One region of the Micromonospora sp. NPDC051543 genome, then DNA from elsewhere that is predicted to be linked to it. Evidence: riboswitches for the same ligand, from Rfam matches in the RefSeq annotation. Region 1 holds a riboswitch; the other holds the start of a gene.
The links. A riboswitch is a leader RNA that binds a small molecule or an ion and turns the genes downstream of it on or off. The one in region 1 is predicted to bind S-adenosylmethionine.
Positions count from the first base shown of each region.

Region 2: linked by a shared signal. The riboswitch ahead of ACIA3K_RS08745 (aminotransferase class V-fold PLP-dependent enzyme) and the one ahead of ACIA3K_RS16750 (ABC transporter substrate-binding protein) in region 1 are both predicted to bind S-adenosylmethionine.

Region 1 is NZ_JBITDT010000008.1:169,264-176,200, forward strand. It holds gene corA (magnesium/cobalt transporter CorA) at 1-701, opposite strand, end outside; gene ACIA3K_RS16745 (amino acid transporter) at 868-2,841, shown strand; SAM riboswitch class IV at 2,928-3,039, shown strand; gene ACIA3K_RS16750 (ABC transporter substrate-binding protein) at 3,390-4,199, shown strand; gene ACIA3K_RS16755 (amino acid ABC transporter permease) at 4,239-5,012, shown strand; gene ACIA3K_RS16760 (amino acid ABC transporter ATP-binding protein) at 5,009-5,743, shown strand; gene ACIA3K_RS16765 (hypothetical protein) at 5,784-6,937, opposite strand, start outside.
Region 2 is NZ_JBITDT010000004.1:180,398-187,334, forward strand. It holds gene ACIA3K_RS08720 (ATP-dependent DNA helicase) at 1-366, shown strand, start outside; gene ACIA3K_RS08725 (AI-2E family transporter) at 485-1,783, opposite strand; gene ACIA3K_RS08730 (GroES family chaperonin) at 1,942-2,280, shown strand; gene ACIA3K_RS08735 (hypothetical protein) at 2,525-2,692, shown strand; gene ACIA3K_RS08740 (PrsW family intramembrane metalloprotease) at 2,711-4,189, opposite strand; SAM riboswitch class IV at 4,213-4,333, shown strand; gene ACIA3K_RS08745 (aminotransferase class V-fold PLP-dependent enzyme) at 4,413-5,648, shown strand; gene ACIA3K_RS08750 (FUSC family protein) at 5,658-6,893, opposite strand.

The DNA of each region.
Region 1 (6,937 bases):
GCCCGCTGGAACTCGATGACCTCCCGGCTGAGCCCGTAGATGCGCCGGCTGGCATTCGGGTCACCGCCGAACACCTGGGTCTCGATCTCGTCGATGTCGTTCTCCAGCCCGGCGACCACCGGCGCGTACCCGTCGACGACCTGGTCCAGGATCGCGTACAGCACCGCCTCGGGACCCCGGGCGAGCATCGGCGCGTCGGCCTCCATGCGACGTCGTACCGCGGCCAGGTCGGGCGCCTCTCCGTGCCGGACCGTGACCACGAAACCGGGCCCGATGAACAGGTGCAGCTCGGAGAACTCCACCTCCTCCCGCAGGTCGTCGTAGCGGGCGGCGCGCAGCACCACGAACAGGGTGTGCCCGTACCGTTCCAGCTTGGGCCGCTGGTGGGCGTTGATCGCGTCCTCGACCGCCAGGTCGTGCAGACGGAACTCGCGCGCCAGCGAGGAGATCTGGTCGATGTCGGGCCGGTACAACCCGATCCAGGCCATCGCGTGGTCCTGCGTCTGCAGGCAGGCGTACGTCTCGGCGAGACCGGCCGGTGAGGCGAACCGGTGTCCCCGGATGTAGACGGCGCTGTCCACCAGTCGGCCGGCGGACGGGCTCCCCGGCTGCGCGGGCGGGACGGCACCGACCCGGGCCTCGTGCTCGTCGAGCTGGCGGCCGAAGCCGTCGCCCCGGCGGAAGCGGCGGCCACCAACCACGAGCCCGCTCCCCTCCCGGCGCTGCCCGGCCCGGGGTTCGGGACGGGGGCGCTGCTTCCCCGGTGCTTCCGACCCGAAACCCGGGGCCCGGGGCCGGTGCTCCGACGGACGGTTTCCGCACACCGCCGGACGGACGTCGACCACACGGCGGATACTCGCGGTGACCATGGGCGGGACGGGGGTGACGCCGGTGGAGGTGAACAGGCGTGCCGGCCGGCGGACCGACCGGGTACGGCGGTGGCTGCTCGCCGACGAGTCGCAGCAGCCCGTGCCGCAGGGCCCGGGCGGCCGCCCACCCGAGCAGCGGCACCACCCGTGGTGGAAGGTGATGTGCCTGACCGGCGTCGACTACTTCTCGACGCTTGGCTACCAGCCGGGGATCGCGGCGCTGGCCGCCGGGGCGCTCTCCCCGGTGGCGACCCTGGTGCTGGTGCTGGTGACGCTGCTGGGCGCGCTGCCCGTCTACCGGCGGGTGGCGGTGGAGAGCCCGCACGGCGAGGGCTCGATCGCGATGCTCGTACGCCTGCTCAGCTACTGGCCGGGCAAGCTGTTCGTGCTGGTGCTGCTGGGCTTCGCGGCCACCGACTTCATCATCACCATCACCCTGTCCGCGGCCGACGCGACCGCCCACCTCGACGAGAATCCGTTCCTGCCCAGCGGCCTCAAGGGTCACGAGGTCGCCGTCACGCTGCTGCTGGTGGCGCTGCTCGGCGCGGTGTTCCTCAAGGGGTTCGGCGAGGCCATCGGGATCGCCGTCGTCCTGGTCGCGGTCTACCTGACGCTGAACGCGGTGGTGATCGCCGACGCGCTGTGGCGGGTGGTGAGCGACCCGAGCGCGGTCGGGGACTGGACGAACGCCCTGACCACCGGACACGGGGATCCCCTGATGGTGGTCGCGCTGTCCCTGCTCGTGTTCCCGAAGCTGGCGCTGGGCCTGTCCGGTTTCGAGACCGGGGTGGCGGTGATGCCGCACATCCGAGGAGACCGGCAGGACTCGGAGGACCGGCCGCTGGGCCGCATCCGGGGCGCGCGGCGGCTGCTCACCACCGCCGCCGCGACGATGAGCGTCTTCCTGATCACCAGCAGCGTGACCACCACGGTGCTGATCCCGCCCGAGGCGTTCAAGCCGGGCGGGGCCGCCAACGGCCGGGCACTGGCCTACCTGGCCCACCAGCATCTCGGCGGTGTGTTCGGCACCGTCTACGACCTCTCCACCATCGCGATCCTCTGGTTCGCGGGGGCGTCCGCGATGGCCGGGCTGCTCAACCTCGTACCCCGGTATCTGCCGCGCTACGGCATGGCGCCGACGTGGGCCCGCGCGGTCCGGCCGCTGGTCCTGGTCTTCACCGGCGTGGCATTCCTGATCACGATCATTTTCTCCGCCAGCGTCGACGCGCAGGGCGGCGCGTACGCCACCGGGGTTCTGGTGTTGATCACCTCGGCGGCGACGGCCGTGACGCTCGCGGCGCGGCGGCGGCGTCAGCGCGGTCGCACGGTCGCTTTCGGGATCATCGCGGTGGTGTTCGTCTACACCACCGTGGCGAACGTGGTGCAGCGTCCGGACGGCGTGAAGATCGCCGCCTGTTTCATCGGCGCGATGATCCTGGTGTCGGCGCTGTCGCGGGTGATGCGGGCGTTCGAGCTGCGGGTCGACCACGTCGAGCTCGACGAGCTGGCGACCGCGATGATCGACGAGCGCTCCGGACGCCGCATCCGCCTGGTCGCGCACGAGCCGGAGCGCCGCGATCTCGCGGAGTACCGCGACAAGCTGGCCCAGACCATGGCGGACAACGACTTCCCCGACGACAGCGACGTGATCTTCGTCGAGGTCCGGGTCACCGATCCGTCGGACTTCGAGACGGGGTTGCTGGTACGCGGCAGCGTGGCGCACGACCGTTTCCCGGTGCTCAGCCTGGCCAGCTCCTCGGTGCCCAACGCGCTGGCCGCGCTGCTGCTGGAGATCCGCGACCGCAGCACGCGCCGCCCCCACATCTACTTCGAGTGGACCGAGGGCGGCCCGGCCCGCAACGTGCTGCGTTACCTGGCGTTCGGGCAGGGCGAGATCGCCTCGGTGACGCGGGAGATCCTGCGCCGTCAGGAGCCGGACCAGACGCGCCGACCCCACGTGCACGCCGGTTGACCGGCTCGCCGAGCGCGGGTCGCGGCCGGTGAGCGTGGTCATATCGGCTGGACGACCGACCGGTTCCTGCTGCTAGCCTCGGCGCAGGTCATGAGTGCCAGCGCGAAGCCCCGGCTCGCTGGCCGGCAACCCTCCTCCGCGGTGGGGTGCCCCGGGTGAAGACCAGGCACCGGCGGAACGTCGGTGCAAGCGTGGCCTGGCACCCAGGTCAGCACCAAGACCCGGGAGACCGTATGCACATCCTCAGCCCCACAGCACCGGCCATCCGGCGTACGCCGGCCCTGACCCGGCGCCTCCACGTGGACCTGATGCGAATGCGCAGCGCGGCGTGTACCGCCGCCTAAAGCGCTAACCCCCCACCCCGCCCCACCCCCACCCCGCCCCCACCCCGCCCCACCCTCTCGACCCTCCTTTGCGTCGATCATGAAGTTGTTGCCCGCCTGACCGGCGTGTCGTGGCAACAACTTCATGATCGACGGGGTCGACGCATCCCTTTGGAGTCAGTTATGCGTACTTTTTCTCGATTTGTTGTTGTTGGGGTTTCTCTGTTGACCGTTGGTTTGCTGGGTGCTTGCGGCGGCGGGGGTGACTCTTCGGGGGGTGACGGCCCGAACCCGTACGGTCTGGCGCAGCCGGGTGTGCTGCGGGCCGGCACGCTTACCGACGCCCCGCCCAACGTGTACCTCAAGGACGGCAAGTTCACCGGCTTCGACAACGACCTGCTGACCGCCGTGGCCGGCAAGCTCGGCCTGAAGGTGGAGTTCGTCGGCACCGACTTCTCCGCGCTGCTCTCCCAGGTCAACAACCACAAGTTCGACGTCGGCAGCTCCTCGATCACCATCACCGAGGCGCGCAAGAAGACCGTCGACTTCGGCAACGGGTACGACTTCGGCTACTTCGGGCTGGACGTGCCGGCCGGCTCGCCGATCAAGGGGTTCGACCAGCTCACCGGCGAGCGTGTCGTGGTGGTGCAGGGCACCGTCCAGGACGACTACGCCACCGGCAAGCAGCTCGACCCGGTCCGCGTGCCGGACTACAACGGCGCGATCAACCAGCTCAAGGCGGGCACGGCCGACGCCTGGATCGCACCGGCCGAGATCGGCGAGAAGTCCGCCGCCGACAGCAACGGCAAGATCACCGTGGCGGCCAAGCAGCTCAGCCCGGCACCGACCGCGTACGCCGTCGCCAAGGGCAGCGACAAGCTGCGCGAGGCGCTGAACAAGGCCCTCGACGAGGTCATCGCCGACGGCACCTGGAGCCGGTTGCAGGCCCAGTACTACCCGGGCCGGCCGATCCCGGCGGACTTCAAGCCGGGCAGCGGCACGGTCGCGGCGCCGTCGGCGTCGGCCGCGTCCTGACCCGGTGACGAGCGAGCAGGGCGGTAGGAGAGGCGAACGATGGATCCGTTGAGCACCCTCTGGGAGACGTTCTTCGACGTCGACGCGATGCGCGAGGCGCTGCCCGAGATGCTGACCGTCGGGCTGCCCAACACGCTGATCCTGGCGGTCTCCGCCGCCCTGCTCGGCACGGTGTTCGGTCTGCTGCTGGCCGTGGCCGGCATCTCCCGCAGTCGGTGGCTACGCTGGCCGGCGCGCGTCTACACCGACGTGTTCCGGGGGCTGCCGGCCGCGGCCACGATCCTGCTGATCGGCGTCGGGTTGGCGCCGCTGGGGATGCGGGTGTGGGGGCCGGACCCGTACCCGCTGGGCATCCTCGCGCTGTCGCTGATCGCCGCCGCGTACATCGGGGAGATCTTCCGCTCCGGCATCCAGTCGGTGGAGGCCGCCCAACTGGAGGGCGCCCGGGCGCTCGGCTTCTCCTGGACCGACGCGATGCGGCTGGTGATCATCCCGCAGGGCATCCGGCGGGTGCTGCCCGCCTGGGTCAACCAGCTCATCGCGCTGATCAAGGACTCCAGCCTGGTGTACTTCCTCGGCCTGGTGGCCAGCCAGCGGGAGTTGTTCCGGATCGGGCAGGACTACGCGGCCACCACCGGGAACGAATCCGCGCTGCTGCTGGCGGGCCTGTTCTACCTGGCGTTGACCGTCCCGCTGACACACCTCGTCAACTGGATCGACCGGCGGCTGCGCGACGGTCGCCCGGCCACCGCCCCGGACGACGAGGACGACGACACGGCGCTGCCCGCCACGACGCAGGGAGACCGGCGATGACCACCACCTCGGTGAGCGTGCAGGCGCGCGACATCCACCTCGCCTTCGGGTCCAACCGCGTGCTGCGCGGCGTCGACCTGACCGTGCCCCGCGGCGCGACGGCCTGCGTGATCGGACCGTCCGGTTCGGGCAAGTCCACCCTGCTGCGTACGCTCAACCGCCTCATCGAACCCGACCGCGGCGACGTGCTGCTGGACGGACGCAGCGTGCTGCGGGACGACCCGGACGCGCTACGCCAGCGGGTCGGCATGGTGTTCCAGCAGTTCAACCTCTTCCCGCACATGAGCGTGCTGCGCAACGTCACGCTGGCGCTGCGCCGACTGCGCAAGCTCGGCCAGGACGAGGCGGTCCAGGTCGCCCGCGCGCAGCTGGAGCTGGTGGGGCTCGCCGGCAAGGCCGAAGCCCGGCCCTCGCAGCTCTCCGGTGGTCAGCAGCAGCGGGTGGCGATCGCCCGGGCGCTGGCGCTGCGACCCGAGGTGATGCTCTTCGACGAGGCCACCTCGGCGCTCGACCCGGAGCTGGTCAAGGGGGTCCTCGGGGTGATGGCCGACCTGTCCGCCGCCGGGATGACCATGGTGGTGGTCACCCACGAGATGGGCTTCGCCCGGCAGGTCGCCGACACCGTGGCCTTCATGGACCGGGGTGTGGTGCTGGAGGCCGGGCCGCCGGAGCGGATCTTCGAAGGGGCCGAGCATCCCCGGCTGCGTCGCTTCCTCGCCCAGGTGCTCTGAGGACGCCGCTCAGCCGGCTCCACCACGTGGACGCCCACGCTCAGCCGGCCTGCAGGCGTAGGTGCGTGGCGAACGCCTTCAGGTCGCCGAGCAGTTCGAGGATGGCGTTGCGGTAGGCCACCGACGCCCACAGGTGCAGCTCCTCGTCGTCCAGCCCGCCGAACGCGAGCGACAGCGCCTTGCGGCGACGCCGGTCGAGCACCTTGTGCGGGCGCGTGAGCAGGTCACCCTCGCGCCGCAACGCCTGGAGGTAGGCGGCCACCGCCTCCTGGTAGTGCCGCCCGGCGACCCGTTCCAGCAGGGTGAACTCGAAGACGTTCAACGCCGCCTCGGAATCCCAGTACGCGCTGTCGCGCACCTGCGCGCTCGCCACGTGCCGGCCCATGGCGTGCCGGGCCTCGTAGAGCAGCAGCACACCCCGACCGGTGGTGCTCAGCGGCCGGCGCGGCGTCGGCAGCCGCAGCGTCCGCACCGGCGCGGCGGCGGTCAGATCCACCGCACCGGCGTACGTCGGCATGCGCTGCGTCGTCGACGCCGGCTCGGGCAGCAGGCAGGCCAGCTCCTGGTAGGGCACCGGGCCGCCGCCGGAGGGCAGGGCGCGTACGGTCGCCTCGTGCAGCTCGCCGAGCGGCCGGTCGTCCGGGGGGCGCCCCGGCGGCAGCGTGAGCACGAGGCCGTTGGCGCCGGGCACGGGCACGCCCAGCACGCAGGAGTTACGCAGGAACGCCCAGGTGGCCGCCGCTTCGCGGATGCCACTCGCCACGGCCTGCGCGTCCGCGCGCCAATCCTGGGCGATCCGTAGCCGCCGCGCCAGGTCGGCGGTGGCCGCGCCGTCGTTCGGATACAGCTCCCGCACGGCCCGGGGCAGCGACCCGGGGCGCAGCGCCAACGGGTCACCGGTGGGCGCGGGCACGGCGTGCCTCGGGCAGTCGGCGTCGGAGTGCGGGTCACCGTCGACCGCGTGGCAGTCGCCCAGCCAGCTCGCCCCGGGTGGCCCCGCCGGACGGGCGAACGCCAGGTGGGGCAACCGGCCGGCACGCAGGACCGTCTCGTACTGCGGCCGGGCGCGACCGGCCCGCAGCCCGTCCAATGGCAGCACGGGGGCGAGGGTCACCACGGCGGCGAGGACGACACAGTGCGGGCAGGCGTCGCGGACGCGGTAGCGCCGGAGGTGGTCGACGCCGGGCTGTTCCC
Region 2 (6,937 bases), on a different contig from region 1:
GGGGTGATGTCGCTCTGGCAGGGAGTGGACGTGCCGGGCGACGCCTGTCAGCTCGTGGTCATCGACCGGCTGCCCTTCCCCCGGCCCGACGAACCGCTCGCGGCGGCCCGCGCCGCCGCCGTGGACGCGGGCGGCGGCTCCGGGTTCGCCGCGGTCAGCGTGCCGATCGCCGCGGTACGGCTGGCGCAGGGCGTGGGCCGGCTGATCCGGGCCACCGGCGACAAGGGGGTCGTCGCGGTGCTCGACTCCCGCCTGGAGACGGCCCGAGGCTACGGACCGTTCCTGCGCCGTTCCCTCCCCCCGTTCTGGTACACGACCCGCCCCGAGGTAGCCCAAGGCGCCCTGAAGCGCCTAGCCACCACGTAGGCCCTGGCCCCGGACCCCGCGCCGATCTTGCAGTTTCGGTTGTCGATACAGGGCTTTTGGGCCCTGTTGTCGCCACCGAAAGTGCAAGATCGCGGAGGCCGCGGGGTGGGGCGGGCGGTCAGGGGGCCTGCGAGGCGACGACCACGGCGTCGGGCGGGGTGTCGGGGACCGTACGGGCGGCGAGGCGGCGCACCGCGGTGTTCAGCACCGCGATCAGGGGGACGGAGACCAGCGCGCCGGTGATGCCCGCGAGCACCACGCCGGCCGCGATCCCGATGATCACCGCGAGCGGGTGGATGGCCACCGCCCGGCCCATGATGATGGGCTGGAGCACGTGCCCCTCGACCTGCTGCACGCCGATCACGGCGCCCAGGATGATCAGCGCGGTGACCGGGCCGCTGTCGACAAGCGCCACCAGCACGGCGACACCGCCGGAGAGCGCCGCACCGACGATCGGGATGAACGCGCCGAGGAACACCAGCGCGGCCAGCGGAAAGGCGAACGGCACGTCGAAGATGACCAGGAAGATGCCGATGCCGACCGCGTCGATGAAGGCGACCAGCACGGTCGCGCGGACGTACGCGACGAGGGTCTGCCAGGCGGCCCGCCCGGCGTCGTCGACCTTCCAGCGGGCGGCCACCGGCAGCAGCCGTACGACGAAACGCCAGATCTTGTTGCCGTCGCGCAGGAAGAAGAACGTCGCGAACAGCACCAACAGCGTGCCGGTGAGCACCTCCGCCAGCGTCGCCGCGGTGCTCAGCGCGCCGCTGGTGAACTTCGAGGTGTTGTCGTTGATCCAGCCCTGCGCCTCGTCGATGTAGCGGTCGAGCTGGGTGTCGGACAGGTGCAACGGCCCCGTCTTGAGCCAGTTCTGGATCTGCCGGACGCCCTCGGAAGACTTCTGGCTCAGCTCCGGTACGCCCCGGATGAACTCGTTCACCACCAGGGTCAGGGTGCCGATGACCGCCGCAAGGCCGCCGACCAGCACCACGGCCGTCGCCATCGAACGGGGCAGCCGGGCCCGCAGCAGCCAGCCCACGGCCGGCGCGAGCAGGGCCGAGAGCAGCAACGCGATGGCCAACGGGATGATCACGATCCGGACCGTGCCGACGATCCGGAGCAGCGCCCAGGCCACCACACCGATCACGATCAGCCGCCAGCACCAGGCGGCGGCGATCCGCAGGCCGTGCGGCACGTCGGCGTCGTCCCGGCTGGACGTCGAGCTGTGCAGGTCCACCGGGGGCTCCGCTCCGACGACCGTGGCCTGCGCCGGGGCGGCGGGCCCGGGGACGGCCGGCGAGGCGATCCCGGGCGACTCCGGCGCGTCGCTCGGGGTCTCCTGGGCGGCGCGTACCGACTCCTTCTCTGACTGGTAGGCGCGGCGCAGCCGCCCGCGTACCCGCTCGAAGCGGCTCAAGCGCACCTCCTGGCAGAAGAGTCGTCGGCCCACGGCGACAGGTCGGACAGCATACGTCCGTTCCCGACACCGTAGGGCAGTTCCGCCACACAATGCCCGCACGGCCATGGGCGTAACCACCGGCGGCCGGTCACCTGCGACACGGTAGCGTCTGCCCCGTGACCGCCGACCAGGATCTCGACTCCGGCCTGCCGATCCGCCTGCTGCACGACCGCGTGCTGGTGCGGATGGAGGGCAGCGAGGGCGAGCGTCGCTCCACCGCTGGCATCGTCATCCCGGCGACCGCAGCGGTCGGCAAGCGCCTCGCGTGGGCCACCGCCGTGGGTGTGGGGCCGAACGTCCGCGCCATCGTCTCCGGCGACCGGGTGCTCTTCGACCCCGACGACCGCTCCGAGGTCGAGCTGCACGGCCGCGGGTACGTGCTGCTGCGCGAGCGCGACGTGCACGCCGTGGCCGCCGAGCGGATCGAGAACGACTCCACCGGCCTCTACCTGTAGGGCCTGTTTCATAAGGGCGGTCGAGCCGAGGCGGAGTCCGGGCGGCGATCCGGCAAGGCGCGGTTTCGTCCGGATACCGGTGTTGTATCCGGACGAAACCGCAACGCCGCCGGTCGTCGTCTGGGCCCGCCGCAGGCCGGCCAGTTCTTATGAAACAGGCCTTAGCCGCCCCGGGCCCGACCGCTCCGTTTGTCGGACCGTACGACGGGAAGCCAGCCGGCGACCGTGGCCCTGGGGAGGGACGATGCCGGTATTCGTGAAGAAACTGCTGACCTGGGGCAGCGTCGCGTTCCTGATCTACTTCATGGCGTTCCGGCCGGACGGCGCGGCGCAGTTGTTCAAGGGGATCGGGGCGGCGTTGATGGCCATGGCCCAGGGACTCGGCGACTTCCTCACCACCCTGATGACCTGACCCGCCGCCCGCCCGCGCTCAGGCGTTACCGGGCGGCCACGGCGCGGCGGGGCGCAGACCGTGCCAGCCGGCCGGCGGATAGCCGACCGGGGGCGGCGGGGCGAGCACCACCGGGATGGGCACCACCGGCTCGTCGGGCGCGGACACCGATCGCTGCGTGCCGTCCGGAAAGCGCAGGTGGTACTGGCTACCGTCCCAGACACCGGCCGGGGCCTGCGGGTCCCGGCCCACGAAGTACGACCGGTACGCGCTGATCGCCTCCAGGAGCTGCCGCTCCTCGACGGCGGTCCGCTCCTGGTCGGCCGGTTTGCGGTCCAGACCGCGCAGCGTCCCGTCCCGCAGCAGGGCCAGCCGGGTCGCGGCGAGCTGATATCCACGCATGGCACGCGCACCGGCGTCGCCGCCGACGCGGCGTGCCCAGCTCCGGGCGGCGTGCCGACGGCCCAGGCTGCTCAGGGCGGCCACCTCGGGCGGACTCAACCAGCCGGCGCGTACGTAGTCCGGCAGCGTCCGCTCGGTGAGCCGCCCTTCGTAGGCGCGCAGCCACACGGCCAGCCCGACGACGCCGAAGAACACCGGCACCATCAGGCCCAGGAAGCCGTACAGCATGATCACCGCCTCGCCGGTGGCCTGGGTGAGCGTGGGCAGCAGGTTCCAGGTGCCGTGCAGCATCATCGCCAGCAGCAGGCCGGCGATCGGGGCGAGCACCCGGACCCGCCGGTCGGCGCTGCGGGAGGCAACGCCGAGACCCAGGCCGGTCATCGAGGTGAAGAGGGGATGGGCGAACCCGAACAGGAGGATCCGCACGATGAAGATGGCGATCACCTGCTGGGTGCCGGTCGCCGGGCCGTACCGGTCGGCGCCGGCCGCGTAGCCGTACCCGCCCAGGTAGAGGATGTTCTCCACCATGGCGAAGCCGACCGCGGAGAGCCCGCAGTAGACCAGGCCGTCGGTGATCCCGGACCACTCCCGGCGGCGGAACACCAGCAGCAGGATCGGGCCGAGCGCCTTGGTCAGCTCCTCGATGAACGGTGCCACCAGCACGGCGGTCAGCGCGTCCGGCAGTCCCCAGTCGGCGAACCGTCCGGCGGCGAACTCGTTCACGTTCAGCGAGGCGGCGGTGGAGACGAACGCGCCCCAGGCGAAGCAGAAGATCAGGTATTTCAGGGGTTCCGGCTCGTACCGGTCGAGCCAGAGGAAGCAGGCGACCAGCACCGGCACCGGCAGGATCGCGGCGCCCACCCCGACCAGCAGCGCCTGTAGGCCCAGCGACTGACCGAGGCGGATGACCATGAAGACCGCGCACGCGGCGATGAGCAGCACCACCCCGGCCAGCACCAGGAACCGCAGCCAGCCGAAGCGGCGCGGCGGCATCCCGGGTGACGTGCCGGCGGGCGGGGCCGCGGGCGGGTGCGGCGGCGACGGCAGGGGTGCACCGGGCGGGGTGTCGGCCATGCGGTCAGCGTAGCCATCCCCCGCCGGCTGGTTCGGCCGCATCCACAGCCGCTATGCTGCCGGCAGGTCACGAGCGCCAGCGTCAAGCCCCGGCTTGCTGGCCGGCAACCCTCGTCGAGTTCGCGGTGGGGTGCCCCGGGTGATGACCGGGCCCAGCCCGATCGGCGTGCTGGGCAAGCGCGGACCCCGTCCCGATGCCACACCCGGGGTCCCTGACCCCGGAGGTTTCGGCGTGTCCGTCACTCTCGTACCCTCGCTGCCCAGCCTGCCCGCCGTCGCGTCCCCGCCGTCGGCGGCGCTCGACGTGCTCGGCGTACCCGGCGAGATCAACCTCGACTACGCGGCCACCGCGCCGTGCGCACGGGCCGCGGCCGACGCGGTCACCGAACTGCTGCCCTGGTACGCCAGCGTGCACCGGGGCGCGGGCGCGCTGTCGCGGCGCTGCACGCTGGCCTACGAGCGGGCCCGGCAGACGGTCGGCGACTTCTTCGGCGCGGGCGCGGACGACCACGTGGTCTTCACCCGCAACACCACTGACGCGCTCAACCTGCTGGCCCGGTCGTTGCCGGCCGGCACGACGGTGGTCACCTTCGCCGGTGAGCACCACGCGAACCTGCTGCCCTGGCCGCGCGGCTCGGTACGCCTGCCGGTGCCCGCCAACCCGGCCGGGGCGGTACGCGACCTCGCCGCCGCGCTGACCGAGCTGCGCCGCGACAGCAACCCCGCGCTGCCGGTGCTGGTCGCGGTGACCGGGGCGAGCAACGTGACAGGTGAGCTGTGGCCGGTCGCCGAGCTGGCCCGGGTGGCCCACCGGCACGGTGCCCGGATCGTCCTCGACGCGGCGCAGCTGGCCCCGCACGCCACGGTGGACAGGCGCGCGCTCGACGTGGACTACCTGGCGGTCTCCGGCCACAAGCTGTACGCCCCGTTCGGCGCGGGTGTGCTCATCGGCCGGGCGGACTGGCTGGACGCGGCCCCGCCGTACCTGGCCGGCGGCGGGGCCACCAGCCGTGTCGGGCCGGCCACCCACGACGTGACCTGGGCGACCGGTCCGGCCCGGCACGAGGGCGGCACCCCGAACCTGCTCGGCGCGGTGGCGCTGGCGGCGGTGTGCACGGCGTTTACCGACGCCGACCGGGTCGCGCTCGCCGCCCGCGAGCAGGCGTTGCTGGCCCGGCTCCGCGCCGGCCTCGCGGCTTTGCCGCACGTCGTGGAGTTGCGGACCTTCGGCCCGGACGCGCCCCGGGTCGGCATCGTGTCGTTCGTGGTCGCCGGTCAGGACTCGGCCACGGTGGCCGCCCGGCTCGCGGCCGAGCACCACATCGGCGTACGGGACGGGTTGTTCTGCGCCCACCCGCTGGCCCGGCGGCTGCTCGGCGAGGCCGCCACCCGTACCGGCCGGAAGGATCTGCCACCGACGGCGCTGCGCGCCAGCATCGGTCTGGGCAGCACCGCCGCCCAGGTGGACCGGCTGCTCGCGGCGCTCGCCGAGCTGGCCTGAGGCGCGTTCTCAGCCGACCGGCGGGGCGGTGGGTGGCTTCGGCGCGTCGCCCGGCTCGGCGGGTTCACCCACCGGCCGCTCCTGGTCCCCGAAGGAGGTGCGGATGCAGCGGTTCGCCTCCTCCTGCTCGATGCCGGAGGCCACCAGCAGGTCGCTGGCCGTGGTACGGATCTGGGCGATCACGACGCTGCCGGAGAAGCCGACCCCGTCCCCGTACGCCCGGCCGGCCTCGCTGACGGCCCGCAGCGACCGCTCCCGCGCCTTCTGCGGCTCCTCCCCCGCCGCGAACTCGTGTTTGAGCAGCCGGACCGACTCGGCGAGGTGGCCGATCGCGTCCGGCATGGGGTCGGGCACCGGCTCGTCGTCCTCGATCAGGGTGACGGACCGGCGGATCAGGGTGCCGGAGTTGCGCATCGCCCGGTCGATCGGGTCGGCGGCCTCCGCGTAGTGGACGAGTTCGTCGCGGCGGTGCCAGCGGGCCGGCGACAGGGTGGCGGTCTCCTTGGCGCCCTCGATCGCCTCGCTCAGGGTGGCCAACTCGTCCTTGTTGTTGCGCAGCCGTTCCAGCGCCCGCTGGATGGTGGCGCGGTCCCGGGAGCGCAGGCCGTCGGCGGTGGCGTCGAGCTGCGCCGCGAGCAGGTCCAGCGCCGGCCGGGCGGCCCGGTTGATCACCCGGAGCGGATTCAGCGGCAGCAGCACCGCCGTCACCAGCAACGCGACGCCGCCGCCGAGGAACGCGTCGACGAAGCGGGGGATCTCCAGGTTCTGGGTGGACGGGCTCAGCGTCACGATCAGCACCGCCGTGGCCGCCGCCTGGATGACGATGGCCACGCTCGCCCCGGCGAAGATGGTGAGCAGGATCGCCACGGTGACCACCAGGCCGAGCTGCCACGCGCCGGTGCCGAGGAAGTAGATCAGCAGGTCACCGACAAACACCCCGACGCCCACCCCGACGATCAGCTCCACGGTCCGGCGGAACCGCTGACCCACCGACGCGGCCAGCGTGCCGACCGCGGAGATCGGCGCGAAGACCGGTTGCGGGTTGCCGAGCACCTTGTGCGAGACGAGGTACGCCAGGCCGGCCGCCAACCCGGCCTGGACGGCGAGCCCACCGGCCATCCGTACCCGGTGGAGCCGGTCGTGCAGGGTGGCCCGGCTGCGGTGCTTGAGCTGCTCGGTGGCCTCGGCGATGCGCGCTCCGTCGACGTCCACCAGTCCGTCGCGCAGCGGCGCACGCCGCACCATCGGAGGTCTCTTGTCCCGGGCCACCGCCATGGGCGCGACTACCC